DNA from 4 places in the Cumulibacter manganitolerans genome. Region 1 is predicted to be linked to each of the others. Evidence: riboswitches for the same ligand, from Rfam matches in the RefSeq annotation. Region 1 holds a riboswitch; each other region holds the start of a gene.
What was found. Region 1 has a riboswitch for S-adenosylmethionine ahead of metB (cystathionine gamma-synthase). Riboswitches for the same ligand answer to the same signal wherever they lie in the genome.
Positions count from the first base shown of each region.

Region 2: another riboswitch for S-adenosylmethionine. It lies ahead of F8A92_RS02030 (hypothetical protein); the one in region 1 lies ahead of metB (cystathionine gamma-synthase).
Region 3: another riboswitch for S-adenosylmethionine. It lies ahead of F8A92_RS11005 (bifunctional o-acetylhomoserine/o-acetylserine sulfhydrylase); the one in region 1 lies ahead of metB (cystathionine gamma-synthase).
Region 4: another riboswitch for S-adenosylmethionine. It lies ahead of F8A92_RS05360 (LLM class flavin-dependent oxidoreductase); the one in region 1 lies ahead of metB (cystathionine gamma-synthase).

Region 1 is NZ_WBKP01000026.1:24,338-31,620, reverse strand. Features, by position in the region: gene pyrH (UMP kinase) at 1-681, opposite strand, end outside; gene tsf (translation elongation factor Ts) at 791-1,609, opposite strand; gene rpsB (30S ribosomal protein S2) at 1,670-2,563, opposite strand; gene F8A92_RS10850 (alpha-hydroxy-acid oxidizing protein) at 2,797-3,960, opposite strand; gene F8A92_RS10845 (M23 family metallopeptidase) at 4,087-4,581, shown strand; SAM riboswitch class I at 4,700-4,821, shown strand; gene metB (cystathionine gamma-synthase) at 4,902-6,074, shown strand; gene F8A92_RS10835 (tyrosine recombinase XerC) at 6,077-6,991, opposite strand; gene dprA (DNA-processing protein DprA) at 7,055-7,283, opposite strand, start outside.
Region 2 is NZ_WBKP01000003.1:110,423-117,705, reverse strand. Features, by position in the region: gene F8A92_RS02040 (co-chaperone YbbN) at 1-249, opposite strand, end outside; gene F8A92_RS02035 (maleylpyruvate isomerase family mycothiol-dependent enzyme) at 281-1,027, opposite strand; SAM riboswitch class IV at 1,136-1,247, shown strand; gene F8A92_RS02030 (hypothetical protein) at 1,282-1,647, shown strand; gene F8A92_RS02025 (acyl-CoA mutase large subunit family protein) at 1,763-3,466, opposite strand; gene F8A92_RS02020 (MarR family winged helix-turn-helix transcriptional regulator) at 3,581-4,075, opposite strand; gene F8A92_RS02015 (hypothetical protein) at 4,200-5,129, shown strand; gene F8A92_RS02010 (GntR family transcriptional regulator) at 5,126-5,515, shown strand; gene F8A92_RS02005 (PfkB family carbohydrate kinase) at 5,484-6,446, opposite strand; gene meaB (methylmalonyl Co-A mutase-associated GTPase MeaB) at 6,456-7,283, opposite strand, start outside.
Region 3 is NZ_WBKP01000027.1:4,739-12,021, reverse strand. Features, by position in the region: gene F8A92_RS11015 (flotillin family protein) at 1-1,268, opposite strand, end outside; gene F8A92_RS11010 (hypothetical protein) at 1,288-1,830, opposite strand; gene F8A92_RS11005 (bifunctional o-acetylhomoserine/o-acetylserine sulfhydrylase) at 1,926-3,245, opposite strand; SAM riboswitch class IV at 3,291-3,408, opposite strand; gene F8A92_RS11000 (cold-shock protein) at 3,638-3,841, shown strand; partial or broken gene F8A92_RS10995 (transglutaminase-like domain-containing protein) at 3,912-4,148, opposite strand; gene F8A92_RS10990 (amidase) at 4,214-5,626, opposite strand; gene F8A92_RS10985 (branched-chain amino acid aminotransferase) at 5,677-6,765, opposite strand; gene F8A92_RS10980 (ABC transporter substrate-binding protein) at 6,797-7,283, opposite strand, start outside.
Region 4 is NZ_WBKP01000009.1:48,186-55,468, reverse strand. Features, by position in the region: gene F8A92_RS05370 (ABC transporter substrate-binding protein) at 1-1,367, opposite strand, end outside; gene F8A92_RS05365 (NtaA/DmoA family FMN-dependent monooxygenase) at 1,364-2,767, opposite strand; gene F8A92_RS05360 (LLM class flavin-dependent oxidoreductase) at 2,785-4,017, opposite strand; SAM riboswitch class IV at 4,309-4,423, opposite strand; gene F8A92_RS05355 (CaiB/BaiF CoA transferase family protein) at 4,556-7,126, shown strand; gene ggt (gamma-glutamyltransferase) at 7,166-7,283, shown strand, end outside.

The sequences.
Region 1 (7,283 bases):
TCCCGCCGCGGCCCGGCCGATGTTGCCGTCTTCGAGCATGTTGAACACCACGATCGGCATGTCGTTGTCCATGCACAGGCTAATCGCGGTCGCGTCGGCGACCGCAAGATGCTCGGTGAGCACGCGGTCGTAGGTCAGTGAGTCGTACTTGGTGGCAGTCGGGTCGATCCGCGGATCGGCGTTGTACACGCCGTCCACGCCGTTCTTGGCCATCAGCAGCACGTCGCAGCCGATCTCCAGCGCGCGCTGGGCGGCGACCGTGTCGGTCGAGAAGTACGGCATGCCGGCCCCGGCGCCGAAGATGACCACGCGACCCTTCTCCAGGTGCCGGATGGCTCGCAGCGGGATGTACGACTCGGCGACCTGGCCCATCGTGATGGCGGTCTGGACGCGGGTGTCTACGCCTTCCTTCTCCAGGAAGTCCTGCAGCGCCAGGCAGTTCAGGACGGTGCCGAGCATGCCCATGTAGTCCGCGCGGGCCCGGTCCATCCCGGCCTGGGACAGCTGGGCGCCCCGGAAGAAGTTGCCGCCGCCGTTGACGATCGCGACCTGGATGCCGGACTCGACAACCTCGCGGATCTGCCGGGCGATGTTCTTGACGACCTCGGTGTCGACGCCGACCTTGCCACCGCCGAACGTCTCACCGGAGAGCTTCAGCAGGACGCGCTTGTAACCGCTCATCTTTGGTGTCCCCTTCTGGACTGGGTGCGGGATGCCCGGGCAGAGAAAGAGGGCCGTCAGTACCGGATCACGGCAGTGACGGCCCCCTTCACTCGCTTGCTGTCCGAGCCTAGAGCTCTTCGCCGACCTCGATCCGCGCGAAGCGGGTCACGGTGACGCCGGCCGCGTCGAGAACGGCCTTGACGTTCTTCTTCGAGTCCTGCACCGACGGCTGCTCGTTGAGCGTGAAGTCCTTGAAGTAGGCGTTGACCTTGCCCTCGACGATCTTGCTGATCGCCTGCTCGGGCTTGCCCTCGCCGCGGGCGGTCTCCTCGGCCACGCGCCGCTCGTTCTCGACGATGTTCTGCGGGACCTCGTCGCGCGAGACGTACTTCGGCCGCATCGCGGCGATCTGCATGCCGGCCTGGCGGGCGGCCTCCTCGTCGTCACCGGTGTACTCGACGAGCACGGCGACCTGCGGCGGCAGGTCCGCCGAGCGGCGGTGCAGGTATGCGGTGGTCTGGCCGTCGAAGCGGACGACGCGGCGCAGCTCCAGGCGCTCGCCGATCTTCGCGGACAGCTCCTGCACGAGAGCCTCGACGGTGGTGCCGTCGATCTCGTGCGCCAGAGCGGCCTCGATGCCGTCGACCTTCGCCTCCGCGAGCGCGGTGATGATCTTGTCACCGAGCGCGATGAAGTCGGCGTTCTTGGCGACGAAGTCGGTCTCGCAGAGGAGCTCGATCGCGACGCCGTCCTTGACGGTGGCCAGGCCGTTGGACGAGGTGCGCGCGGCACGCTTGCCGACGTCCTTGGCACCCTTGATGCGCAGGAGCTCGACGGCCTTGTCGAAGTCTCCGTCGGTCTCGGCGAGCGCCTTCTTGCAGTCGAGCATGCCCGAGCCGGTGAGCTCGCGTAGCTTCTTCACGTCAGCGGCAGAAAAGTTTGCCATGGTTGTCCCATCTATCCGTGGTGACGGATGAGTAGATGTGTGCTGAGCCGGTAGCCGGAGCTACTTGGCCTCGTCGGCGGGGGTCTGCGGGGCGTCGGCGGCCTGATCGGCAGCGGCCGGCTGTGCGGTCGCCGCGGCCGGAGCCTCGGCGGCCTGGTCCTGCTTGCTGCCCTCGAGGATCTCGCGCTCCCATTCCGCCAGCGGCTCGTTGGCGCCGACCGCGTCGCGGTTCGGCTTGTCGTCGCCCTCGCCCTTGCCGGTCTGCGACGCGCGAGCCAGCAGGCCCTCGGCGCAGGCGTCGGCGATCACGCGGGTGAGCAGTGCGGCCGAGCGGATGGCGTCGTCGTTGCCGGGGATCCGGTAGTCGATCTCGTCCGGGTCGCAGTTGGTGTCCAGAATGCCCACGATCGGGATGTTCAGCTTCTTGGCCTCGCCGACCGCGATCTGCTCCTTCTTCGTGTCCACGATCCAGATCGCCGACGGGACCCGCTGCATGTCACGGATGCCGCCGAGGGTCCGCGAGAGCTTCTCGCGCTCGCGGTCGAGGACGAGCTGCTCCTTCTTGGTCATCACGGTCTCGCCGCCGGTCTCGGCGATCTGCTCGAGCTCCTTGAGCCGCTGCAGCCGCTTGTGGACCGTCGTGAAGTTGGTGAGCATGCCACCGAGCCAGCGGTGGTTGACGTACGGCATGTTGACGCGAGTCGCCTCCTTGGCGATCGCCTCCTGCGCCTGGCGCTTGGTGCCGACGAACAGGATCGTGCCGCCGTGCGCGACCGTCTCCTTGACGAACTCGTAGGCCTTGTCGATGTACGACAGGGTCTGCTGCAGGTCGATGATGTAGATGCCGTTGCGCTCGGTCAGGATGAAGCGCTTCATCTTGGGGTTCCACCGGCGGGTCTGGTGCCCGAAGTGGACGCCGCTGTCGAGCAGCTGGCGCATGGTTACGACGGCCATTGCCGTTCTCCTTCTTCCGACCGCCCGGCCAACCACGCCGATGCGGTCCTCACTGGTTGTCGGCGCCGCCGGTCGGCGACGCCCCTGGCGCCCCGACTCGACCGGTATGCACCGGACCATTGAGGAGTCGACCCGCGAGCGGGTCTGGACGCGCGAAGTCGGTCCGCCGGCAGACGCCGGACGAACCGCTGTCAACCATGGTACGGGATGCCGGGCGGCGACGTCCCGCCGGATCAGTGTGTCGCGGCCCGCACGCCGGCCTCGCGCAGCTCGGCGAGCGAGCTGTAGCCGTCGACCGCCATCAGCAGATCGGCCTCGGCGAGCACCGAGCGCAGCAGGTGCACGATGGCGTCCTCGCCGCCGACCGCCGCCGCCCACGCGTACGGCCGGCCGATGGCCACCGCGGTCGCGCCCATCGCGATGGCCTTCGCGACGTGCGTGCCGGACCGTACGCCCGAGTCGAACACCACGGGGACCTCGCCCGCGGCCGCGACGACGTCCGGCAGCAGCTGCAGCGCGGACAGTCCGCCGTTGGCCTGGCGCCCTCCGTGGTTGGAGCAGTAGACGACGTCCACACCGAGGTCGACTGCGCGGCGCACGTCCGCCGGGTCGCACAGGCCCTTGAGCATCAGCGGCAGGTCGGTCAGCTCGCGCAGCCAGGCGAGGTCCTCCCACGACAGGGACTGCCCGAAGACACGCCCGAACAGCCCGACGGCGGCCGCGGGGTCCTCCTCCGGAGCGACCGCGAGGCGCGCGCGGAACACCTCGTCGGTGAAGTAGTTGCTCAGGCAGTAGCCGCGCAGCTGCGGGAAGTTCGCCGTCGAGAGGTCGCGCGGGCGCCACCCGGTCACCCACGTGTCGGCGGTGACGACGATGCCGCGGTACCCGGCGCGTTCGGCCCGGCGGACCAGGCTCTCGGCGAGCTCCCGGTCGTTGGGCGTGTAGAGCTGGTAGAAGCCGGGGGTGTCGCCGAGCGCGGCGGCGACGTCCTCGAGCGGGTCCTGCATGAGGGTCGAGCCGATCAGCGGGACCCCGGTGCGGGCGGCGGCGCGGGCGGCGGCCAGATCACCGTGCAGGTCCTGGGTGCAGATGCCCAGCACGCCGACCGGCGCCATGAGCAACGGCGTGGGCAGCCGGACGCCCGCGAGATCGACGCCGAGGTCGCGCTTGGTCGCCGCGCGCATCATCCGCGGCATGATGCCCCAGCGGTCGAAGGCGCTCACGTTGGCGCGCTGCGTCTGCTCGTCGCCGGCGCCGCCGGCGACGTACGACAGGATCCACGGGGGAAGCGCCTCGGAGGCCTTGCGCTCGAGCGCGGCGTAGTCCATCGGGAACCGGGGCTGCTGCCCGGCGAGGCCGGCCTGGTAGATCTCCATCTGGTAGTCGCCGAATGCCATCCGTTGCTCCTTCGCTGATCACTGCCGTCGTGTCGCACAGTATCCGGTCGATCCACAGGCGGCGTGTCGTCCACAGCCGCCGCGCTGCGGGTCGCGCCCGCGACGCCGGGACGCTGTGCTGGGGGCATGAATCGGCTCGCGTTCCGGACGACGCTGCTCGCCCTGCTCGTGGCGGCCGCGCAGCTGCTGGCGGCGAACCCGTCGGCCGCCGCCGCCGGGTACCGTTGGCCGCTCGATGGGGCGCCCCCGGTGATGCGGGGGTTCGACCCGCCGCCGAAGCCTTGGCTGCCCGGTCACCGCGGCGTGGATCTCGCGGCCGCCCCCGGCGCCGCGGTCTTCGCGGCGGCCGACGGCACGGTCGCGTTCGACGGCTCGGTCGCCGGCAAGCCGGTGGTGTCGATCGACCACCCGGGCGGCGTGCGGACGACGTACGAGCCGGTCGTCGCGACCGTGCGGGCCGGGCAGGGCGTCACCCAGGGCCAGCAGATCGGCGTGCTGCAGGACGGCCATCCCGAGTGCGCGGCAGACGCGTGCCTGCATTGGGGCGCCCGGCGCGGGGAGGTGTATCTCGACCCGCTGCGCCTGCTGCGGCCGCGGCAGGTGCGGCTGCTGCCGCTGTAGCGGCCGCCCAGCAGCCTGCGAGGCCGCCGCGAGACGACGGTCGGCGGACGCCGCCGCGGCGGCGGTCGGCGCACCCCGCCGCGGGGCCGCGCCCGGCGATCACGTACCCTCTTCGGGACAACCATCACGACCGGTCGAGGGACAGGCCCGAAGACGCCGGGGCAACCACCTGAGCAGCGCGAGCTGCACGGGACGGTGCCAAGTCCTGCGGTGGCCGCGAGGCCGACCGGCAGATGGGGTTGCGTCAGCCGTCGCGCTGCCGTGATTGCACCTGGTCGATCCGCATGGCGTCGTGCCCTTCGACCACGAGGTGCCACACCATGAGCGAGTTCTCCCGAATCACCGACGCCGTTCGCGCCGGCCTCGAGAGCGATACCCAGCACGGGGCGGTCGTGCCCCCGCTGCACCTGTCCAGCAACTTCACCTTCGCCGGGTTCGGGGAGCCGCGAAAGTACGACTACACGCGCAGCGGCAACCCGACCCGCGACCAGCTCGGTTGCGCGATCAGCGATCTCGAGGGCGGCGCCGGCGGCATCGTCACCGCGACCGGGATGGGCGCCATCACCGTCGTGCTGCACGCGCTGCTGTCCCCCGGCCAGCGCCTGATCGCGCCGCACGACTGCTACGGGGGGACGTGGCGACTGCTGGACTCCCTGGCCAGGAAGGGCTCGTTCACAGTCGACCTGGTCGACTTCACCGACCCGGCCGCGCTCGACGCGGCGCTGGCGGCCGAGCCGGCCCCAGCCGTCGTGTGGATCGAGTCGCCGTCCAACCCGCTGCTGCGGATCACCGACATCGAGGACGTCGCGCGGCGCGGGCACGCCGTCGGCGCGACCGTCGTCGCGGACAACACGTTCCTGTCCCCGCTGCTGCAGCAGCCGCTCGCGCTCGGCTGTGATGTCGTGGTGCACTCGACGACGAAGTACCTCAACGGGCACAGCGACGTCGTCGGGGGTGCCGTCATCAGCGCCACCCCGGAGCTGCACGAGCAGATGGCGTTCTGGTCGAACACGATCGGCATCACCGGCAGCCCGTTCGACGCCTACCTCACGCTGCGCGGCCTGCGGACGCTCGCGCCGCGGCTGCGGGCACACCAGGAGGCCGCCGAGGCGGTGGTCGCGGCCCTGGTCGCGCACCCAGCCGTGGCACGCGTCAACTACCCGGGCCTGCCGAACCACCCGGGGCACGCCACCGCGGCCCGGCAGCAGAGCGGCTTCGGGGCGATGCTGTCCTTCGAGGTGCGTGGCGGTACGCCGGCCGTGCGCGCGCTGCTGGAGCGGCTGCGGCTGTTCAGCCTGGCCGAGTCGCTCGGCGGCGTCGAGTCGCTGGTGGCCCATCCGGCGACCATGACGCACGCGTCGATGTCGGCCGAGGCGCGCACGGTCGCAGGGATCGGCGACGGGCTGCTGCGGCTGTCGATCGGCATCGAGGACCCGCGCGACCTGGTCGCCGACCTCACCGCCGCCCTGGACGCGGCCGGCGCGGCCGGCTGAGCTCAGGCCCGCGGGTGCGCCTGGTCGAACGCCGCGCGCAGCCGCTCGACCGAGACGTGCGTGTAGATCTGCGTCGTCGCCAGCGACGCGTGACCGAGCAGCTCCTGCACCGAGCGCAGGTCGGCGCCGCCCTCCAGCAGGTGGGTGGCGGCGCTGTGCCGCAGCCCGTGCGGGCCGACGTCCGGGGCGCCCTCCACCGCGCCGGCGGCCCGATGCACCACGCGCCGCACCTCACGCTGGTCGATCCGCCCGCCGCGAACGCCCAGGAACACCGCGCTGCCGGTCCGCGGACCGACCAGGTCGGGTCGCCCGGAGCGCAGGTAGGCCTCGAGGGCGCGGCGTGCCGGTACGCCGATCGGCACGCTGCGCTCCTTGTCGCCCTTGCCGAGCACGCGCAGCAACCCGCGCGCGTCGTCGAGGCCGTCGAGGTCGAGACCGACCAGCTCGCTGACCCGGATGCCGCCGGCGTACAGCAGCTCGAGCATCGCGCGGTCGCGCAGGGCGAGCGGATCGTCGCCGTCCACCGACCCGACCAGGCCGGCCGCCTGCTGCTGGCTGAGGACCTCCGGCAGCGCGCGGTGCGCCGACGGTGAGGCGAGCTGCGGTCCGGGGTCGGCCTCCAGCAGGCCCTGCGCGGCGGCGTACGCCGTGAACGAGCGGGCACTCGCCGCGCGGCGTGCGAGCGTGCTGCGGGCCGCGCCCATCGTCCGCGACTTCGCGAGCCACGACCGCAGCACTGCGAGGTCGAGTTCGGCGACCGACTCCCCCGACATGCGGCGCAGGTGCTCGAGCAGGCTGCGCACGTCGGATACGTACGCCTTCACCGTGTGCGCGGACACCGAGCGTTCGAGGGTGAGCGCGCGCCGGTAGGCATCGAGGACGTCGGCCATCGCGTCGGGCAGATCGGTGTCGCTCACCCCCCTACGGTGACGGACCGGCCGCGGGGCGTTCAACCCGACCCGCCGGGCGCGGCAGGAACGTTATCCGGGGGCTCGCCGCCACCGCCCGTCGAGCTGCTGCACGTACCCCATCAGCTCGAGGACGGTGAGCCCGCGGAGCACCTCGGGGGCGGCGAGCGCCGAGGTCCGGGCGATCGCCTCGGCCGGTGCCGGCCGCCTGGCCGGGACCGCGTCGAGCAGCGCACCGAGGCCCTGGTCGAGCTCGTCGCCGGGCCGGTCGGCCCCGCGCTCGTCAGGTGCGAGGTCGATG
Region 2 (7,283 bases), on a different contig from region 1:
CTCGGTCACCTCGACGACGTACTGGCCGCCCTGGCCGCCGGCGGGAGCGGCGTCGGGCGCGCCGGACGACGGCGGCTGGGCGCCCGAGGCGGGCGGCTGCTCCGTGGCATCGGCCTGCAGCGCCGACTGGCCGGCCTGCGAGCGCGCCGCGTCGGCACGCGCCTTGAGGCCGCTGAGGTCGACGGCTCCGGACAGGGCCGCGGACAGCGCGGCCTGCTGGGCCTGGGGACGGGGGCGGGGCCTGGTCACTTGGGGGTCCTTTCGTGGTCGGACTGCTGGGTCAGGGGGTGAGACCCGAGGCGAGCAGGGCGTCGAGGACGGCGCGGTCGCCGTCGATCTGCCAGCGGTCGGAGGGCGTGCGCCGCCACAGGCCGGTGACGAGGTCGGACGCCGACGCGGTGGCGGTCACCGCCGCCTCCTGCGGCGCGGAGCCGCCGGTGCCGTGCCGGTAGTCGACCACACCGGTGCGCTCGCTCGGCAGCAGCAGCCACCAGTCGCCGGTATCGGCGGCGACCAGGCGGATGGGCGCACCCACCGCGGCGGGCTGGTCGGCGTGCCGCCTCGGGACCATCACGTCGAGGACCTCGCTGACGCCGTCCGCCGCGAGCTCGACGTCGTAGGCGACGGCGTTGCCGCCGGCGAGCTCGACGTCGACGCGGTGCATCTCGACCTCGTGCGGCTGCCGCCTGATCCAGAAGCCGACCGATCGGTCGCTGCCGAAGGACCAGGACGGCGCGGCAGGGTCGGCCGCGCGCAGCGCCTCGACCAGCGCCCCGGCCTGGTCGGCGTACCACTGGGTGAGCTCGCCCGACGGCTCGTCGCGCGGCGTCCGGGGCCCGTTGCCGGCGATGATGCCGCGGGTCCAGGAGTGCACGCCGCCGAGGTGCGCGAGCAGGTCGCCGACCCGCCAGCCCGGGCACGACGGGACGTCGGCGTCCGGACCGACTCGGCGCGCGCACTCGGTGAGCCGCGCCGCCGAGCGCTCGAGCGCCGCGAGGTAGGTGTCGTGGGACAGCACGGTGGTCATCACCCCAGCCTAGTTACCGCCGTGCGCGTCGTCCCAGGTCGGTCCGTCCGAACCCGCCCACGGGCGCGCACCGAAAACTTGTCGCCCGGGCGTCGTACGCTCGGCGTAGGTCCAGAGCCCTGGCGGAAAGTTCCGGCTGGCCAGGCAGCAACCCGCCCGTCGCGGGTGCTCCGGAGACAGACCGGCCGCCCGCGATCCCTCGCGAGCGGAACGACGGACGGGACACTCCGCGTCCGCGCACGAAGGAGGTCACCATGGACCAGCACGTCTACGCACCCGGCTACCGGATGCACTTCATCCACGGCCGCCAGCTCGGGGAGACCTGGTGGGGCTGGCGGGACGCGGTGGTGGACGGCTACGACCGGCGTACCGGGCGGCTGACGCTGACCTACCTCGCCGAGCAGCCGACCGTCGAGGTGTGGCACGACCGCGAGCTCGCCGTCACCGCCGGCGCCCCGGCGCGGGTCCACGAGGGCCTGCACGCCGTCGACCTCGGCGGCACCTGGATCAACGTGCGGATCGAGTCCGGGGGATTCACCGCGCTGCGGGTGCCGCAGACCGCCATCACCTCCGTCGCCGACGGCACCGGCATCGCCGTGAACCGGCCGCCGCAGGAGTAGCCGGCCCTTCCCCCACACAGCGAAAGCGGGCTTCGTGGGTGAAAGCGGGGAAGCTTCCCCGCTTTCACCTGCGAAGCCCGCTGCGCAGATTCCGGCGACCGCCGCTGGACGACGGCTAGAACCGTGCCGGCTCCCGGTACACGCCCCACTCGTCGCGCAGCGCGTCGCAGATCTCGCCGAGCGTGGCCTCGGCGCGGCACGCCTCCAGCATCGAGGGGATCATGTTCTGCGAGCCACGCGCGGCCGCGAGCATCTCGTCGAGGGCCGCGCGGACCCGTCCCTCGTCGCGCCCCTCCTTGCGCTCGGCCAGCACCCGACGCTGCTCGAGCTCGACCTCGTGGCTGATCCGCAGGATCTCGAGCTCCTCCTCGTCGGTCTGGGTGAGGGTGTTGACGCCCACGACCTTCTTGTCGCCCTTCTCCAGCGACGCCTGGTAGATGAACGCGGCGTCGGCGATCTCGGACATGAAGTAGCCCTCTTCGATGCCGCGCAGCAGACCGGAGGTGACCGGCCCGATCTCGTGGTTGGCCTCCTCGCCTCCGCCGATCCGGATGATCTCGGCGAAGATCTTCTCCGCCTCCGCCTCGATCTTGTCGGTCAGCGCCTCGACGTACCACGAGCCGCCGAGCGGGTCGGCGACGTTCAGCACGCCGGTCTCCTCCATGATGACCTGCTGGGTGCGCAGCGCGATCGCGGCCGCGCGCTCCGACGGGAGCGCCAGCACCTCGTCGAGGGCGTTGGTGTGCAGCGAGTTGGTGCCGCCGAGCACTGCCGCCATCGCCTCGACCGCGGTGCGGACGATGTTGTTGTCCGGCTGCTGCGCGGTGAGCGAGACACCGGCGGTCTGCGTGTGGAAGCGCAGCTGCTGGGCCTTCTCGGTCTTCGCCCCGTAGGTGTCGCGCAGCCAGCGCGCCCAGATGCGGCGGGCGGCGCGGAACTTGGCGATCTCCTCGAAGAAGTCGACGTGCGCGTCGAAGAAGAACGACAGGCCCGGCGCGAACACGTCGACGTCGAGGCCGCGCGAGCGGCCGAGCTCGACGTAGGCGAAGCCGTCGGCGAGGGTGTACGCGAGCTCCTGTGCGGCGGTCGAGCCCGCCTCGCGGATGTGGTAGCCCGAGACCGACAGCGGCTTGTACGCCGGGATGTCCTTGGAGGTGTACTCCATGAGGTCGCCGATCAGGCGCAGGTGCGGCTCGGGGGCGAACAGCCACTCCTTCTGCGCGATGTACTCCTTGTAGATGTCGGTCTGCAACGTGCCGTTGAGCTTGTGGATGTCGGCGCCCTGGCGCTCGGCCGCCACGATGTACATGCAGAAGATCGGCACGGCCGGTCCGGAGATCGTCATGGACGTCGTGACGTCCTGCAGCGCGATGCCGTCGAACAGGATGTCCATGTCGGCCGCCGAGTCGATCGCGACGCCACAGTGCCCCACCTCGCCGAGGGCGAGCGGGTCGTCGGAGTCGCGGCCCATCAGCGTCGGCATGTCGAAGGCCACCGACAGGCCGCCGCCACCCGCGCCGAGGATCATCTTGTAGCGCTCGTTGGTCTGCTGGGCGTTGCCGAACCCGGCGAACTGGCGGATCGTCCACGGGCGTCCGCGGTAGCCGGTGGCGTGCAGCCCGCGGGTGTACGGGAACTGCCCCGGGTACCCGATGTTCTCGAAGGCGGGCACGCTCGACTCGTCCGCGGGGCCGTACGCCGGTTCCACCTCGACGCCGGAGAGCGTGGTGTAGTCGCGGTCCACGACGCGGCCCTTCGCCACGGCGTCGTCGTACGCGGCCTGCCAGCGGGCGCGGGCGGAAGTCTTCTCATCGGCCATGGTGCACTCCGTTCGCGGCATACGCCGCCATGTCGGGTGGTGGGGTACCTACATAGTAGGACTTCCTACTATTTTTCGGAACGCCTGCTTCTCCCCATCATTCTGCGACGCCGGTCACTCGAAGTCACCGGCCGCCTTGCGTAGCCGCGACAGCGACGCCGCCACGGCGTCCACCTCGTCGTCGGGCAGCGCGGAGAGCGCGAAGTCCAGCCGCATGAGGTCCGACGCGGCCTCCTCGACCACGGCGCGGCCCTCGTCGGTGAGCTCGGCGAGGACGCCGCGGCCGTCCCGCGGGTTCTTGCGCCGCTCGACCAGGCCCGCCGCGGCCAGCCGCTCGACGGTGTTGGTGACGGACGTCGGGTGCACCTGCAGCCGGTCTCCGATCACCTTCATCGGCAGCGCCCCGCTGCGCGAGAAACGCAGCAGCACCAGCGCCTCGAAGCGCGCGAAGGTCAGCCCGTGCGGGCGCAACGCCTCGTCGTACGCGTTGATGAGCAGCTGCTGGACGCGCATGATCGAGGTGGCCAGCCGCATCCGGCGAGCGTCGCCCCACGCGTCCTGCCAGTTCTCGGCCGCGCGCTCGATGGGGTCGAAGGGCAACGAGGTCACCCCGCAACCCTAGCGACCGTCGATCAGCGCTGTTTGTGTCAACCAGTTGACACAAAGAGTCGATGCCCGGACACTTTGTACCAGATGCTCGATACATCGACCGGAAGGGTCTGCGATGCAGGTCATGCTGCTCCCCCTAGGGCTGGTGCTCGCGGTCCTGGCCGGCGTCGTCACCGGGATTCGCGCCCGGCCGGCCCAGCGCGTCGCTCTCGGCACCGAGCTGGCCGCCTACGAGGCCCGCGCGCAACGGTTCCGGGTCGCCGCGCTGGCGGTCGCGATCGTCACGTCGCTGCTCGCGGCGTCCACCGGGGCGTTGGGCCGGGGCCTGCTGCTGGCGCCGGCCGTCTTCGCGGTCACCGTCATGGCCGTCGTCGCCGTCGGCGAGCTGATTCCGCCGCCCCCGGGCCGGGCGGGCCGCCGCCGGGCCGGTCTCGACGTGCGGTCGCCGCGCCGGTACCGGCCGCGGGCCCTCGGGACCGCGCTCGCCGCCGTCTCGAGCGGCCTCGTGCTGGTGCTGGGCGTGACCGCCGCGACCGCCTCCCCCGACGACGTCGGCCGCCGCGGCCGCGCCCTCGCCTGGATCTGCCGCGCGGACGCCGACGGCATCACCGGTCGCGGCAGCACCGGGCCCTACCCCGGGTCGTACTACGCGATCCCGGTGGCGGTCGCGATCGGTGCCGTGCTGCTCCTGTGGGCGGTGTCCGCGCGCGTGGTGGCCGCTCGCGGGAGCCTGGCCGCCGACGTCGGGGAGGCAGCGCAGGAGGACCTGCTTCGCGCCCGGTCGATGTGCGCCATCACCGCCGCGGCCACGGCAGGCGTGAGCGCCAGCCTGGCTGCGGTGGCGGCCGGGGGCGCCGGCGCGATGTACCGCGCGTCCGGGGCGGGCGGCGCTACCTGCCACGGGTCCGCGGGGTACGCCGTCGGGGGCTGGCTGTTGATCGTCATCGCCCTCGCGGCGAGTGTGGTGACCGGGTGGGCGCTCGCCCGGCTGCTCGTGCAGCGCGGCGAGCCGTCCATTCCGCAGGAGCCGCGAACGGGCGCGCTGGCGGGATGAGCACCGCGTCGCTGCACGTCGAGGCCGGTGACCCCACGCCCCCCTTCGAGCAGCTGCGCCGCCAGCTGAGCTCGCTCATCGTGACCGGCGCCCTGGAGGCCGGGCGGCGGCTGCCGCCGGTCCGGCAGCTCGCGGCCGACCTGCGGCTGTCCCCCGGCACGGTGGCCCGGACGTATCGAGAGCTGGAGCAGGCGGGGCTCGTGCAGACCCGGCGCGGCGCCGGGACGCGGGTGCGGCCGGGTCTGGTCCTCGGGGTGAGCGACCGACGCCGGGCCGAGCTCGACCGAATCATCGCGGCGGTCGTCGCCCAGGCGCGCGCACTCGGTGCCACGGATGCCGAGATCGGCGCCGCCGTCACCGCCCGGCTGGGCTCCCGGAGCCGGTAGCGAGCCAGGCGTCGATCTCTTCCGTCCCCGGCGCGGTCGCGGGCCCCATCCGCGTCACCTTGATCGCGGCCGCGGCGTTCGCCCGGCGCGCGGCGTCGCCCCAGCCCGCGCCCGCGAGGCGGGCCGCGACGAGCACGCCGGTGTGCGCATCTCCCGCGCCGTTCGTGTCCACCGGTCGCTGCGGGAAGCCGGCCACGGCAGTGGTGACACCGTCGACGCGCACCGCGCAGCCGTTGGGCCCGTCGCGCACGATGCTCACCGCGCCCGGCGCCAGGAGGCCGGCCACGAGGCCGGCGGCGGCCGCCATGTCGAGGGACGCCGGGACCGCCACCCCGGCCGCGGCGCAGATGTCGGCCGCCTCGTCGAGGTTCGAGGTCCAGACAGTGGTCACGGCCACCGCGCGCCGGCGGACCTCCTCCGGCTGGTTGGCGAAGTCGGCCGCCGGGTCGAGCACCACCTCCACGCCGTCGGGAAGGCCCTCCAACCAGGCCAGCATCGGCTCGACGGTCGCTCCGGCGACGAGCGTGTAGCCGTCGACGCAGACCACGTCCCCGGCGACCGGCTCCGCGCGCTGCAGGCTGCACTCGCTGATGCGCCGCTCGGCGCCGCGGGTCGTGACGAAGGTGCGCTCATCGTGCTCGAGCAGGCAGATGCAGATGCCCGAGTCGACGTTCGGCACCGGCGGGCTGCACAGCTCGACGCCGTCCCGCGCGAGCGTCGCGCGGATCAGGTCGCCGTTCTCCCCCGTGCCGTGCGCGCCGGCATGGACGGCGTGCGCGCCGTTGCGGGCGGCAGCGACCAGGATGTTCACCGCTCCCCCGGCCGAGCGACGCCCGGCGGAGGCGTACACGTTGCCGCCGCGGACCGGGAGCTCGGGCACGTCCAGGACGTAGTCGACGAGCGCCTGCCCGGTGTGGATGACGCGCGGCATGGCCGGCAGTCAGGAGCCGAGGTCGGCGCCCAGCTCGGCGACGAGCGCGTCCGCGGCGAGGTAGGGGTCGGTCGTCCCGGCGACGACCTTCTCCGACAGCGCGCGCACCGAGGCGTGGCCCTCGACGTCGCCCATGCGCTCGCGCAGCGTCGCGATCGACAGCGCGACGATCTCGGCGGACGCCCGGGCCAGCCGGCGCTCGTGCAGGACGCCCTTGGCGCCCATCCACTCGCGGTGCGCGTCGATCGCGGCGATCACGTCCTCGACGCCCTGCTCCTTCTCGGCCACCGTCTTGACGATGGCCGGGCGCCACGCGCCCGCGTCGGAGTGCCGTCCGCCCAGCCCGAGCATGTTCCGCAGGTCGCGCACCACGTTGTCGGCGCCGTCCCGGTCGGCCTTGTTGACGACGAAGACGTCGGCGATCTCCAGGATGCCGGCCTTGGCGGCCTGGATCCCGTCACCCATCCCGGGAGCCAGCAGCACCAGGGTGGTGTCGGCGGTGGAGGCGATCTCGACCTCGGCCTGCCCGACCCCGACGGTCTCGATCAGGATGACGTCGAACCCGGTGCCGTCCAGCACGCGCAGCGCCTGCGGCGTCGCCCACGAAAGGCCGCCGAGGTGGCCGCGGGTCGACATCGACCGGATGAACACGCCTGGATCGGTGGCGTGGTCCTGCATCCGGATCCGGTCGCCGAGCAGCGCGCCGCCGGAGAACGGCGAGCTCGGGTCGACCGCCAGGACGCCGACCCGCTTGCCCTGCGCGCGGTAGGCGCGCACGAGGGCGGACGTCGAGGTGGACTTCCCCACGCCCGGCGAGCCGGTGAGACCGATGATCGT
Region 3 (7,283 bases), on a different contig from region 1:
ACCAGCAGATCGAGGATCGCCGCCTCGCCGTACGTCGCGAACGCCGAGGCGCGCTTGTCCATCGCCTCGGCCTCCGCCTGCCCCTTGGCGAGGATGGCGCTGGCCTCCGCGCGGCCCTCGGCCTCGACGGCCTGGGCGATGGCCGCACGGCGCAGCTTCTCCGCCTCGCCGCGCTTGGCGCCCTCGATGGCCTCGGCGTTCGCCAGCGCGGTACGCCGCGCCTGCTCGCCCTCGCCGGAGAGCCGGGCCTGCTCGGCCTGCGCCATCGCGGCGGCGATGGTGGACTGCCGGTCCGCCTCGGCCTTGGCGATCGCGGCGTTCTTGTTCGCCTCGGCCTGCTGCTCGACGCGGTACCGCTCGGCGTCGGCGGGCTTGCGCACCTCGGTGTCGAGCTGGCGCTCGGTGAGCGCGGCGGTGCGCTCGGCCACCTTCTCCTTCTCGGTGAGGATGCGCTGGTCCTGCGCGGCCTGGGCGAGGGGGCCGGCGGACGCCGCCTCGGCCTTGGCCGCGTCGATCTGCGCGCTGATCTCGGCGCGCTTGAGCTCGAGCTGCCGGTTGGCGACCGCGATCGCCTCGGCGGCGAGCAGCTGCTCCTGCTCGGCGGCCTGCCGGGCCCGGGCCTCGGCGATCGCCGCCTCCTTGATCACCCGGGCCGCCTCCGGCCGGCCGAGGTCGGCCAGGTAGGTGCCCTCGGCCTGGATGTCCTGCAGCTGGAAGGTGTCCAGCACCAGACCCTGGCCGGTCAGCGACGCCTCGGCCTCCTCGGCGACCGCCGAGGCGAACGCCGCGCGGTCGCGGATGATCTCCTCGATCGTCAGCCGCCCGACGATCGAGCGCAACGCGCCGGCCAGCACCTCGGAGGTGAAGATCTCGATGCCGTCCTGCTGGTTGAGGAAGCGCTGCGCGGCGGCGCGGATGGCGCTCTCGTTGCCGCCGACCTTCACGATCGCCACGCCCTCGAGGTCGCACTTGACGCCCTGCTTGGAGACCGCGCCCCGGATGCCGACCGGGATGCGCCGGCTGGAGAGGTCGATCGAGTGCAGCTTCTGCACGATCGGCAGCACGAACACCGACGCGCCCATGACCACCTTCTGTCCGGACATGTCGGTGCTGATGCTGCCGTCGGCCCCGGTGACCGCGCGCCCGCGCCGCCCGGTCACCAGGAACGCCTGGTTCGGACCGGCGACCTTGATGCGGGAGAGCACCAGCAGCACCAGCAGGATGATGAGCACGACACCGCCGGCGACGGCGATGAGGACTGGCGACATGGGTGAGCTCCTTGGGGGGCTAGTCGGGTGGGGGTAGCGGGTGCTCGTCGAGGCCGACGACCTCGACGGCGGTCGAGGAGAGCGCTCGTACGACGAGGATCTGGGCGCCGCGTTCCAGGGCGACGTCGCTGCGGGCGGAGTACTTCAGGTCCTGGCCGGCGAGCCGCACCCGCACCTCGCCGTACCCGGTCGCCGGGATGCGCGTGATGACGACGCCGAGCGCCCCGGCGACGTCGTCGTCGGAGAGGGTGCGGTCGGTGCGCATGTTCATCAGCCCCCGGGACAGCCGGACGGCGAACCAGGCCAGCGGGAGCGCGCCCAGCAGGCCGATGCCGGCGCTGAGCACCGCGCGGACCGCGTCACCGGGGATCGGCAGCAGGGCGCTCGCGGCCGCTCCGGCGAAGCCGACACCGCCGATGAACGCGGCGACGGCCGGGAACGAGAAGGGCCCGTCGGCGTCCAGGCCGCCGAGGTGCAGGAGGTCGCCGACGACCAGGGCCAGCAGCAGCAGGCCTGCGCCGAGCGCGCCGGCCGTCAAGAAGCCCAGCGTCACCGGGTCCACGTCTGCTTCCTCTCACGAAGTCTTAACAGAATAGCGAACCGCCGCGCACCCGAGGAAGGCGATGCGCGGCGGTCGCGGGACGTGCGGGACGGTGGCTACCTGGCGGCCTCGAAGCCGGTCTCGAGGTCGGCGAGGATGTCCTCGATGCCCTCGATGCCGACGGCCAGCCGCACGAGGCCGGGCGTGACACCGGCCGCGGTGAGGTCGTCACCGGAGAGCTGGCTGTGCGTCGTGGTGGCCGGGTGGATGACCAGCGAGCGCACGTCGCCGATGTTGGCGACGTGGCTGTGCAGCGTCAGCGCGTCGACGAACCTCGCGCCCGCCTCCTTGCCGCCGGCGATCTCGAAGGACAGCACCGCGCCGGCGCCCTTGGGCGTGTACTTCTGCGCGAGGTCGTAGTACGGCGAGCCCTCGAGCGAGGACCAGATGACCTTCTCGACCTGCGGGTGCCCCTGCAGGAACTCCGCGACCTTGCGGGTGTTCTCCAGGTGCCGGTCCATCCGCAGGCTGAGGGTCTCGATGCCCTGCGAGACGAGGAACGCGTTGAACGGCGAGATCGCCGGCCCCAGGTCGCGCAGCAGCTGCACGCGGGCCTTGAGGATGAACGACAGGTTCGCCCCGAACGCCGAGCCGACGCCGAGGTCCTTGGCGTAGGTCAGCCCGTTGTACGACGGGTCGGGCTGGTTGTAGTTCGGGAAGCGCTCCGGGTGCTGCGCGAAGTCGAAGCTGCCGCCGTCTACGATCACGCCGGCGATCGACGTCCCATGGCCACCGAGGTACTTCGTCGCGGAGTGGATGACGACGTCGGCGCCGTGCGAGAGCGGGTTGAGTACGTACGGCGTGGCGATCGTGTTGTCGACGATGAGCGGGACGCCGGCGTCGTGCGCGACGGCGGCGATCGCCTCGATGTCGAGGATCTGGCCGGACGGGTTGGCGATGGTCTCGCCGAAGAACAGCTTGGTGTTGTCGCGGACGGCGTCCTTCCAGGACTGCGGATCGGTCGGGTCGGTGACGAAGGTCGTCTCGATGCCGAGCTTGCGCAGCGTGTGCTTGAGCAGGTTGTAGGTGCCGCCGTACAGCGACGGCGAGGCGACGACGTGGTCGCCGGCCTCGGCGACGTTGATGATCGCCAGCGTCTCCGCCGACTGCCCGGAGGCGAGCAGCAGCGCGCCCACGCCGCCCTCCAGGGCGGCGATCCGTCCCTCGACCGCCTCCTGGGTGGGGTTGGTGATGCGGGTGTAGATGGGGCCGAGGTCGCTGAGGGCGAAGCGGGCCGCGGCCTGCTCGGCGTCCTTGAACACGAACGACGTCGTCTGGTAGATCGGCAGCGCGCGCGAGCCGGTCACCTCGTCGGCGGTCTGGCCGGCGTGGATCTGCTTGGTCTCGAACGACCAGTTCTCAGGGGCGGTGCTCATGACAGTTCTCTCCCGTGGAGGTCAGGGGTCCTTCGATGCCGAAAGAACCCGCGCTTGCAGGCGATCGGACCTGATCGCCTGCCCGGTCCTCACCCGGAGCACCCCACCGCAGGTGGAGGGTTGCCGTCCAGCCAGCCGGGGCTTGTCGCTGGATCTCGTGACCTGGTTCAAATTTATACGACACCGGATCGGGGCCCGGCAGCCGGGGCGTCGTTCGCCGGAAGGTCCCGATGACGTTGTGGTTTTGTTACCCGTTGTCAATCGCACCGGCCAGCGCGCTCCCGGTAACGTGAGCGCCGGTCGTCGTTCAGCACCTGCAGTGTGTGTGCGGGGAGCAAGACCCGGGCCCGGCAACCGTGGGGCCTGAACCCAGCATCACATCAGGAGTGCACGTGGCACAGGGAACCGTGAAGTGGTTCAACGCCGAAAAGGGCTTCGGCTTCATCGCTGTCGACGGCGGCCAGGACGTCTTCGTCCACCACTCGGCGATCGTCATGGACGGCTACCGCGCCCTCGACGAGGGCCAGCGCGTCGAGTTCGAGGTCACCCAGAGCGACAAGGGCCCGCAGGCCGACCAGGTCCGCATCGTCGGCTGACCCGCATCACCCTCTGATCTGCCCGAAGGGCCCGCACCGAGTCTCGGTGCGGGCCCTTCGGCGGTCCGGGTCAGAGCAGCGGGATCAGGGCGGTGCGGTCCTCGACGGGCAGCCACCACTGGCCGTCGACGAACGCCTCGGCGACGGCATGGAAGTCCATCGGGTCCAGCCCCGGCGCGTAGACCGCGGCCAGCCGTGCGGGGACCGACATCCCCCGCAGCAGGGCGATGACGAGGTGCGCGAAGTCGCGGCACACCCCCTGGCGCTGCCGAACTCGGACTGCGCGACGTGGAACAGCACGTCCACTCGCTGTACCGGCTGGGCCGGAGGTACACCTGCTCCGTGCGTTTCATGCGATCCTTCCGGGCCGCCTCAGACGGCGAGCCGCGTCCCATTCTCCGACAGCTCGGCGAACCCGCCGGCGGCGCGCTCGAAGGCCGCCGCCGCGCGCAGCACGAGGGCGTCGTCGTTGCGCCGGCCGACGATCTGCAGACCGACCGGCAGCCCGTCGCTGAGTCCGCAGGGGATCGAGGCCGCGGGCTGCTGGGTCATGTTGAACGCCGCGACGTAAGGGCTCCAGGACATCCAGTCCTCGGCGGCGTACGCCGGCGGCGCGAGGACCCCGGCCTCGAAGGCGACCAGCGGCAGGGTGGGGCCCACGAGCAGGTCGTAGCCCTGGTGGAAGCGGCCCATCGCCGATCCGAGCTCTGCCTTGAAGGTGGACGCCGCCACCAGCTGCGCGGCGGACAGCGTCTCCCCCCGCCGGGCCATCTCGACCAGCGCCGGGTCGAAGAGGCCGCGACGGTCCTCCGGCACCGACTGGTAGACCTTCGCGAGGCCGCCGTGCCACAGCACGGACAGCGCGCCCGCGACCCCGGAGAGGTCCGGGCAGTCCTCGACGACGTCCGCGCCGAGCGAGCGCAGCACGTCGGCGGCGGCGGCGACGCTGCGGGCGACCCCCGGCTCGATCGGCACCGGCAGGCCGAAGTCCGGCGTGAAGGCGATGCGCACGCCCGCGAGCCCGTCGACGTCGGCCGTGGGGTCGTACACCGGCGGCCCGGGCCAGCTGGTGCCGTCGCGCGGGTCGGGGTGCGCGATCGCGGTCAGCAGCAGGCCGACGTCCGCGACGCAGCGGGCCATCGGGCCCTGGTGCGACATGCCCTCGAACGGACTGCCCGGCAACGCCGCAACGCGCCCGTAGGTCTGCTTGATGCCGGCCAGGCCGGAGAACGCGCACGGGATGCGGATCGAGCCGGCGCCGTCCGAGCCGAGCGCGAGCGGCCCCGCCCAGGCGGCGAGCGCGGCGGCCGCGCCCCCGCTCGAGCCGCCCGGCGTGCGCTCGAGGTTCCACGGGTTGCGGGTGACGCCGGTCAGCGGGCTGTCGGTGACGCCCTTGCACGCGTTGTCCGGCAGCGTCGTCCGGCCGAACAGCACCGCTCCCGCCTCCAGTAGACGGTCGACGGCCGGACCGTTCTCCGGGGCCGGCCCGGCGTCGGTGGTGGCCGATCCCTTGCGGCACGGCAGCGCGGCCATCGGCACGTTGTCCTTGATGGACGTCGGGACGCCGTCGATGCGGCTCAAGGGGGCACCGGCGCGCCAGCGCTGCTCGGCGCGACCGGCCTGCTCGAGAGCGGCGTCGTCGAGGAGCGTGGTGAACGCGTTGATGTGGTCGTCGACGGCGTGCGCGCGCTCGAGCACGGCTCGGGTCGCCTCCACGGGCGAGAGCTCACCCGAGGCGTATGCCGCGGAAAGCTCGGTGGCCGTCAGCTGAACGAGGTCGGTCATGCGGCCAACCCTGCCGCCGACGGGCCGCCGGCGCAACCTGCCACCCCGAGCTAGCAGACCTGGCGGCACCAGCCGTGCGGGTCGGCGGCGCGCCCGAGCTGGATGTCGAGCAGGTGCTGGCGCATCGCCATCGTCTTCTCGCCGACCTGCCCGCCGGCGATGTCCGCCGAGTCGGTGTCGCTGGCGAAGTGCACGATCGGCGTGATGACCGCCGCGGTGCCGCACGCGAAGACCTCGGTGATCGCCCCGGAGCGGGCGCCGTCGATCAGCTCGCGCAGCCCGACGGTGCGCTCGATCGGCGTCAGGCCGTGCTCGGCGGCGAGCGCGAGCACGCTGTCGCGGGTGACCCCCTCGAGGATCGTGCCCAGCCCCGGAGTGATCAGCTCGCCGTCCGCGGTCACCAGGCAGATGTTCATCGTCCCGGACTCCTCCAGTGAGGAGCCGTCCGGATCGAGGTAAAGCACCTGGTCGCAGCCGTGCTCGGCGGCCTCCACCTGGGCGGCCAGGCTCGCGGCGTAGTTGCCGCCGCACTTCGCCGCGCCGGTACCGCCGCGCGCCGCCCGCGTGTACTGCGCGCTGATCCACAGCCGCACGCCGGGCGCGTCGCCGGCCTGCTTCTTGAAGTACGCCTCGGCCGGTGAGGCGATCACCCGGAAGGCGATCTCGTGGGCCGGCCGGACGCCGAGGAACGGCTCGACGGCCACCATGTACGGGCGCAGGTAGAGCGACTCCTCGGTGTGCACGGTGGGCACCCAGGCGGCGTCCGCCCGCACCAGCTCCTCGACCGCCCGCAGGAAGTCGTCGGCCTCCATGGCCGGCAGGCACAGGCGGGCCGCCGAGCGCTGGAAGCGCGCCGCGTTCATCTCCGGCCGGAACAGCCAGATCGATCCGTCGTCGCGGCGGTAGGCCTTCAGGCCCTCGAAGATCTCCTGCGCATAGTGCAGCACGGCGGCGGCGGGGTGCAGCACGAACGGTTCCAGCGCGCGCACCGCGTCGTCCCGCCAGCCGCCGTCGGGCGTCCAGGTCGCCGCGGCCATGTGATCGGTGAAGTGCACGCCGAAGCCGGGGGCGGCCAGGATCTCCGCCCGCCGCGCGTCGGGTACTGCGTGGTCGCTGCGGGTGGTCGGAAAGCTCAGCATGCCTTCGATCCTAGGACCTGGGGCAAGGCGGCTACTTCTTCTTCGGCACCGCGACCTCGCGCAGGTTGGTGCGTCCGCTGGGCATCTGGCGGACGCCGGACACGCCGTCCTGGAAGCCGGCCGCGAGGTAGGTCATGCAGACCGGGATCATGTGCGGAGGGCTCTTCACCCACGCGTCCATGAACTTCTCGTACGCCGGGGCCCGCTTGGCCGGGTCGAGCGGCGCGGCGCCCTCGGCGCCGTACTGGACGAGCTCCGGGTACTGCGCGCCGCCGGGGTTGAACAGTGCCTTGGGCGCGAGGTAGCGGCTCATGATCGCATCGGGGTCGTTGATGCCGGTGTAGACCGACGAGAACGTGGGGGTGACCTTGTCGATGGCGAACTCCTGGACCTGCGGCACCGGCGGCAGCGAGTGGATCTGGAGGTTGATGCCGACCTGGGCGAGCTGGTTCTGCAGCACCTCCGCGAACTTGGTGTAGATCGTGACGTTCGGGGCGGCGGTCGTCACGTCGAGCTTG
Region 4 (7,283 bases), on a different contig from region 1:
GAGTAGCTCGAACGCAGGATGTCGGGATCCGCTCGGGTGAGGTTGCTCCAGTAGATGTCGAAGTCTCCCGACGCGAGCACCGACGCCGACTCGGCCACCTGGAGCTCCTTGAGTTGCAGGTCGATGCCGGACGCGGCCGCCTGCTGCTGGATCAGCTCCAGGGCCGGCTTGTTGGTCCCGATCACCGCCGACCAGCTGACGGTCAGCGACAGCTTGCGGCCGTCCTTGGCGTAGATGCCGTCGGAGCCGCGGACCCACCCTGCGTCCTTCAGGAGCTTGCCCGCCTCCTTCGGATCGCTGCCCAGCGCCTTCTTCTGCTCGGCGTACATCGGTGTCGTCGAGGCCAGGATGCTGGTCGCCGGCTTCGTCTGCGACGTGTAGACCGTGTCCACGATCTGCTGGCGATCGAGGGCGAGCGACAGCGCCTTGCGCACCACCGGGTCGGCGCCGAGCGGGCGCTGGTGGTTGAAGCCGAGGTTGAACACGACTCCGGGGTTGGACCGGGCCTGCAGGACCACGTTGGTGCCCTTGAAGGCCGCCTCGTCCTGCGGGCCGATGCTGCTGATCACGTCGGACTCGCCGGACTGGAGACTGCCGGCTCGCACCCCCGACTCGGGGACGACCTGGAAGGTCACCTGATCGAGGTAGGCCGCGCCCTTGTGCTTCCACAGCGAGGATCCCCAGCTGTAGCCGGCTCTCTTGGTGAGCACGACCGACTGGTTCGGCGTGTAGGAGCCGAGCACGAACGGGCCGGATCCGATGACGCCCTTGCACCGTTCGTCGTCGCTGAGCGGGACGCTGGCCGGCGACAGCAGGCCCAGGCTGTGCGTGGATGTCGCCTGGAGGAACTGCGCGTTGGGTTGCTTGAAGGACACCGTGACGGTCTGCGGATCGACCACGGTGCTGGCCGCGTAGCCGCTGAGGTAACCGCGGATCAGGCCGGCGCGCGCCCCCAGGGTCACAGCGCGGTCGAGATTGACCTTCACCGCCGCGGCGTCCACCGCCGAGCCGTCGGAGAATGTCGCGCCCTTACGGAGGTGGAAGGTGAACGCCGTGGAGTCGGGGCTGATGTCCCACGACTCCGCGAGCCAAGGAACGATCTCACCGGTCTTGGGGTTCTGGTCGGTGAGCGAGTCGACGATCTGGCGCGTCGACCAGATGGTGTCGTTGCTGGCCACCTGCTGCGGATCCACGCAGCCGGCGTCGGAGGCCACCGCGATGGTCGCTTTTCCGCCGCTGGTGGGCGATCCCGCCGGCGCCTGCGCTCCGGCGCCGCCGCCGCAGGCGGCCAGGGCCAGGCTCGCGGTCGCGAGCAGCGCGACGGGGATGAGCCGGCGGCCTGATGAACGATGCGTGCTGGCCCTCACGAGGCCACCTCCTCGGCGTTGTCGCGGACCCGAGCGGCCCAGTGTGCTGCGGGTGCGGCAGGGGGTAGGGCGAGGTTCTCGCGCAAGGTCGCACCGGGGACGTAGTCCTCTCGCAGGGCGCCGCGCTCCTGCAGCAGCGGCACGACCTGGTCGACGAAGCCGTCGAGGCCGAACGGGACGATGTGCGGCACCAGGATGAAGCCGTCGCTCGCGCCGGCGAGAACGAAGCGGTCGAGCTCGTCGGCGACCGTCCGGGCGCTGCCGACGAACAGCCCACGGCCGGTCACCTCGACGATGAGCTCGCGGATGCTGAGGTTCTTCTCCTCGGCGATCCGGCGGTAGCGACGCGCGGTCTCCAGGATGCCGTCGACCTGCCGGGCGCGGCCCTGGATGATCGAGATCGACTCGACGTCCGGGTCCTCCGCGGGCAGCGGCCCGTCCGGGTCGTACGACGACAGGTCGCGGTTCCAGACCTGCTCGAGCAGCAGGATCGCGGTCTGCGGGCTCACCTGCTCGAAGCGCACCTCACGGGCGATCTCGGCGGCCTCCTGATCGGTATCGCCGAGGATGAAGCCCACTCCGGGCAGCACCTTCAGGTCGTCGGGGTCGCGCCCGTAGCGGCGCGCGCGAGCCTTGACGTCACGAGTGAACGCGACGCCCTCCTCCAGGGTGCCGTGGCGGGTGAAGATCGCGTCGGCGGACTGTGCCGCGAACTCCCTTCCGTCGCTCGAGTCGCCGGCCTGGAAGACGACCGGATGCCCTTGCGGGCTGCGCGGGACGTTGAACCGGCCGCTGATCTTGAAGTGCTCGCCGTCATGCGCGAACGCCCCGGCCGTGCCGTCCGCGAGGAACTGCCCGGCCTCCTTGTCGGCGACGATCGCGTCACTGCGCCAGGAGTCCCACAGCTCCCGGGCGGTCTGGACGTGCTCCCGTGCGCGGGTATAGCGCTGCGCGTGCGGCAGGAAGCCGCCGCGCCGGAAGTTCTCGCCGGTGAAGGCATCCGAGCTCGTGACGACGTTCCAGGCGGCCCGGCCGCCGGAAAGCTGGTCCAGCGTGGCGAACTGGCGGGCAACCTCGTACGGCTCGTTGAAGGTGGCGTTGATGGTGCCGGCGAGCCCGAGCTGCGTGGTAACCGACGACAGCGCCGCCAGCACGGCGAACGTGTCGGGCCGACCAACGACGTCGAGGTCATGGATCAGGCCGCGCTGCTCACGCAGCCGGAGCCCCTCCGCGAGGAACAGGAAGTCGAGCTTGCCGCGTTCGGCTGTCTGCGCGAAGTGCCTGAAGGAGGCGAAGTCGATCTGGCTGCCCGAAGCCGGGTTACGCCAGACGGTGGTGTTGTTGACGCCGGGGAAATGCGCGCCGAGGATGATCTGCTTACGAGTCGTTTGGTTGCTCATGTCTACTTTTCTTTCCGTTAGGCGATTGCGGCGTAGCGGTTGACGGCTACGGGTAGCCCGAGATGCTCGCGGAGGGACGTGGTGGAGTAGCCGCTGCGGAAGGCGCCGGCTCGTTGCAGGTGCGGGACGACGCCGCGGGTGATCGCGACGAGGTCGGTGGGCAGCGCGGCCGGGCGTAGGCGGAAGCCGTCTAGGCCGGCGTCGGCCCACTCGATCAGCAGGCCGGCCAGCCGCTCGGGCGTGGTGGCGATGATCGCGGCGTCGGACTGCAGCGCCGAGCCGGCCAGGTCGTCGAGACGGTGGCGGCGGTCGCGTGCCGCCTGCTCGGTGTGGTCCAGCACCACGAGCAGATCGGCGTTGATCAGCAGCGGTGTGCCCGTGCGCGCGACGGACGCCTCGGCCGACCGGACCTGCTCGATGATCCCGGGCACCTCGTCGACGGTCTGGGGCGTGACGAACACGAGGTCGGCGCCGCGGGCCGCCAGCTCGTAGGGGATCTGGGCGTGGGCGAGCGCGGTGACGACCGGCTGGCCTTGTGGCGGTCGAGGGGTGATCGACGGCCCCTTGACGCTGAAGGCCGGCCCTTCGAAGTCGATGTAGTGCAGCTTGCCGCGGTCGATGAAGCGGCCGGTGGCGATGTCGCGGATCTCCGCGTCGTCCTCCCAGCTGTCCCACAGCCGGCGAACCGCCTCGATCACGTCGGCCGCCTCGTCGAACAGCTCGCGCACCACGCGACGGGACGCATCGTCAGACTCCCAGTTCCGACCTATAGCGGGGATCTGGCGCCGTCCGAAATGCTCAGCTTCGTGTGCTTTGCTGGAGACTTGGACGCGCCAGCCGGCACGGCCGTGGCTGACGAAATCCAGCGTGGCGAGTGACTTCGAGACGTGGAAGGGTTCCGTGTGGGTGGTCGTGACCGTCGGCACCAGGCCGATCGAGGACGTGACCGGCCCGAGTGCGGCGGCGATCAGGGCGGCGTCGAGACGGCCGCGAACCTGGTCGGTTCGGGAGTCGGGTGGGCCGCCGAAGTGATCGGACTGCAGACCGAGCGAGTCCTCGATGGTGACGAAGTCGAGCAGACCGCGCTCCGCCTCGGCCGCGAGGTCGGCCCAGTAGGCGGTGCTGAACAGGTCCGCGGGCCGTGCCGCCGGCTCGCGCCAGGCGGCCGGATGCCAGCCAGCGCCGTCGAGGGCGACGGATAGCCCGATGTTCTCGGAAGGGCGCGAAAGAGTTGGGGGGTTGGTGGACATGGTGGAGGCACCTCGTGGTGAAAGGGCACATCACCGCCGCAGAAGGAAGGCGTGTCGAGCGCGCAAGCGGAATCGGTGCCGCGGCTGCGACGGGACGGAGGTGTCCCTCAGGTGATGTGTGAAGCGAACGTCGGGCTGGAACGCGCTCTTAGCGCGGACAGCGCATGCTGGCGACGAGTGCCAGGTCGACGTACAGCCGCCACGCGGCTTCGTGACCGGCCAGCGGCCGGGAGTGTGCGGCGTGGATACCAGACGTGGCGTCCATGACTGGCTTCTCCTTCCGCATCGGCGATCTCGCGCTTGCCGATCGCTCGTGCGATCCGGCCCGGTCCTCACCTGGAGCACCCCTCCGCGAGACGGGGGTTGCTGGTCGCCGAGCCAGGGCTTGACGGCGACTCTCGTGACCTCGTTGAACAGTAAACGACGATTCGCGGATCGCCAACCCTTGTGGGCGGCATCACGTCCGTGGGATGACGTTGACATCTTCCCCGGGGCGTAGTCGGCTCGGGGCAGGGACGAGATCGGGAGAGGCAGGCAGATGAGCGAGGCGCGGCCGGCGACGGACACCTATCTGGGCGGCCTGCGGGTCCTCGAGCTCGCCGACGAGGCGGGCGAGTACGCCGGCAAGCTGCTGGCCGGCCTCGGGGCCGACGTCGTGAAGATCGAGCCGCTCGGCGGTGAGCACACCCGCCGGTACGGCCCCTTCTACCGCGACGAGCCGCACCCCGAGCGCAGCCTCTACTTCTGGCACTACAACGTCGCCAAGCGCTCGGTCAGCGTCGATCTCGACACGCCGGCGGGTCGGCAGGCGTTCGCCCGCCTCGCCGAGCATGCGGACGTCGTGATCGATGCGCGTCCGGGCAGCTACCTCGCCGACCGCGAGCTGGGCCACGACGCGCTGTCGCGGGCGAACCCAGGGCTCGTGTACCTGCGCATCACCCCGTTCGGCGAGGACGGCCCCTGGGCCGGGTTCCTCGGCAGCGATCTGGTGCATCTGGCTCTTGGCGGGATGGCGATGAACTCCGGGTACGACCCCGAGCCCGACGGGCATTACGACACGCCGCCGATCGCGCCGCAGATGTGGCACGCCTACCACGTGGCCGGCGAGCAGGGCGTGATCGCGCTGCTCGGCGCGCTCCTGCACCGCGAGCGCACCGGCCGCGGCCAGTACCTGTCCTGCTCGGTCCATCAGGCCAACGCCGTGAACACCGAGATCGACCTGCCCAACTGGCTGGCCCTGCGCCGGCCGCACCACCGTCAGACCGGCCGGCACAGCTCCCCGGTGCCCACTCCGAAGGCTCTCAGCCAGACCAAGGACGGCCGCTATCTGCTGCCGTACGCGACCTACGTCCGCAACTTCCCGTCGAGCTGGGAGGGCGACCTCGCCGCGTTGCGCCAGTACGGCATGCAGGGCGAGCTCGACGGCGCCGAGTGGCAGGACGCCGACTACCGGCTCCAGCGGCGGGAGTACCTCACCGCCGCGATGGACCGTCTCGTACGCCGCTTCACCTACGACAAGGGCTTCTGGCGCGAGATGCTCGACCGCGGGCTCTCGTGGGCGCCCGTGCGCAGCCCGGAGGAGAACCTGTCGGACGAGCACTGGAGGATCCGCGGCACCTTCGCCGCGGTCGAGTATCCCGAGCTGGGGGAGTCGTTCGTCGACATCGGCCCGCGATGGGTGTGCGACCAGGCCGACTGGGTGACCGGACCCCGCGCGCCGATGGTCGGCGAGCACAACGGCGCCGTCCTCGAGGCGTGGTCGGTTCGCCGGGCCGGCCCGCAGCCGACCGCCCGCGAGGAAGCGGCCGAGCACTCGATGCACGGCAAGCCGTTCGCGCTGGCTGGGCTGCGGGTCGTCGACCTCAGCTGGATGCTCGCGTCGGCGGGCGCCGGCAAGTTCCTGGCCGCGATGGGTGCCGAGGTGATCAAGGTCGAGCACGAGTCGCGGCTCGACGGCATGCGGTTCACCGAGGTGGTGTACCCGACCGGTGGGCGCGCCGAGCGCGATGCCGCGAGCTTGCCGATGGTGCCGCCGCCGCTGGACACCGTCAACAAGTCCGCGAACTTCATGGAGATCAACAGCGGCAAGTCCGCCATCTCGCTGAACCTGAAGGACCCGCGCGGCCGCGCGATCCTCGAGCAGCTGATCAGCAAGGCGGACGTCGTGATCGAGGGCTACTCGCCGGGCACCATGCAGCGGATGGGCCTGGGCTACGAGCGGCTCAAGGAGCTCAAGCCGGACATCGTCTACGTGCAGCAGTCGGGGCTCGGCGATCGCGGGACCTATGGGCGCGCGAAGGCGTTCGGGCCGACCGCGCAGGCGTTCTCCGGGCTCACCGAGATGTCCGGCCTGCCCGATCCGTGGCCACCGGCCGGGATCGGATACAGCTACCTGGACTGGTTCGGCGCGTACAACGCCGCGACCGCGATCCTCGCCGGGCTGCACCGGCGCGCCCGCACCGGCGAGGGCTGCCACATCGACGCGTCACAGGTCGAGACCGGCATGTACCTGGCCGGCACCGCGTTCCTGGACTACACAGTCAACGGCCGGCGGTTCACCCGCCGCGGCAACCGTTCACCGGACAAGCTGGCCGCGCCGCACGGCATCTACCGGGCCGCCGGCGTCGACCGGTGGGTGGCGATCTCCTGCTTCACGGACCACCAATGGGCGGCGACCGCCGCCGTCCTCGGGCGTCCGGAGTGGGTGAGTGACGAGCGGTTCGCAACGCTGCCGCGGCGCCTGCAACGGCAGGACGAGCTCGATGCGCTCCTCGAGGAGGCCACGTCGGGCTGGGACCGCTACGAGCTGATGTACGCGTTGCAGCACGCGGGCGTCCCGGCCGGCGTCGCGCAGAACGCCGAGGACCGGGTGGAGCACGACCCGCAGCTGCAGCACCGGCAATGGCTGGTCGACCTGCCGCAGACCGAGAACGGGACGTGGCCGGTCAAGCAGCTGCCGGTGCAGATGAGCGAGACGCCGCCGCACGTGGGCGGGCCGGTGCGCCGCAACGGTCCCAACTACGGAGAGGACACCGCCGAGGTGCTCATGAAGCTGCTCGGCATGTCACCCGACGACGTCCAGGCGCTGTACGACGCGGGAGTCGTCTGACACGCTGGCGATCGACGCGCGAACGGAAGGAATCCCACGATGACGCACGGCATGATCAGCGCACCGCAGCCGGAGGCGGTGGAAGCGGGCCTCGACGTCCTCGCCGCAGGAGGCAACGCGGTCGACGCGGCGGTAGCCACGGCACTGACGCAGACCG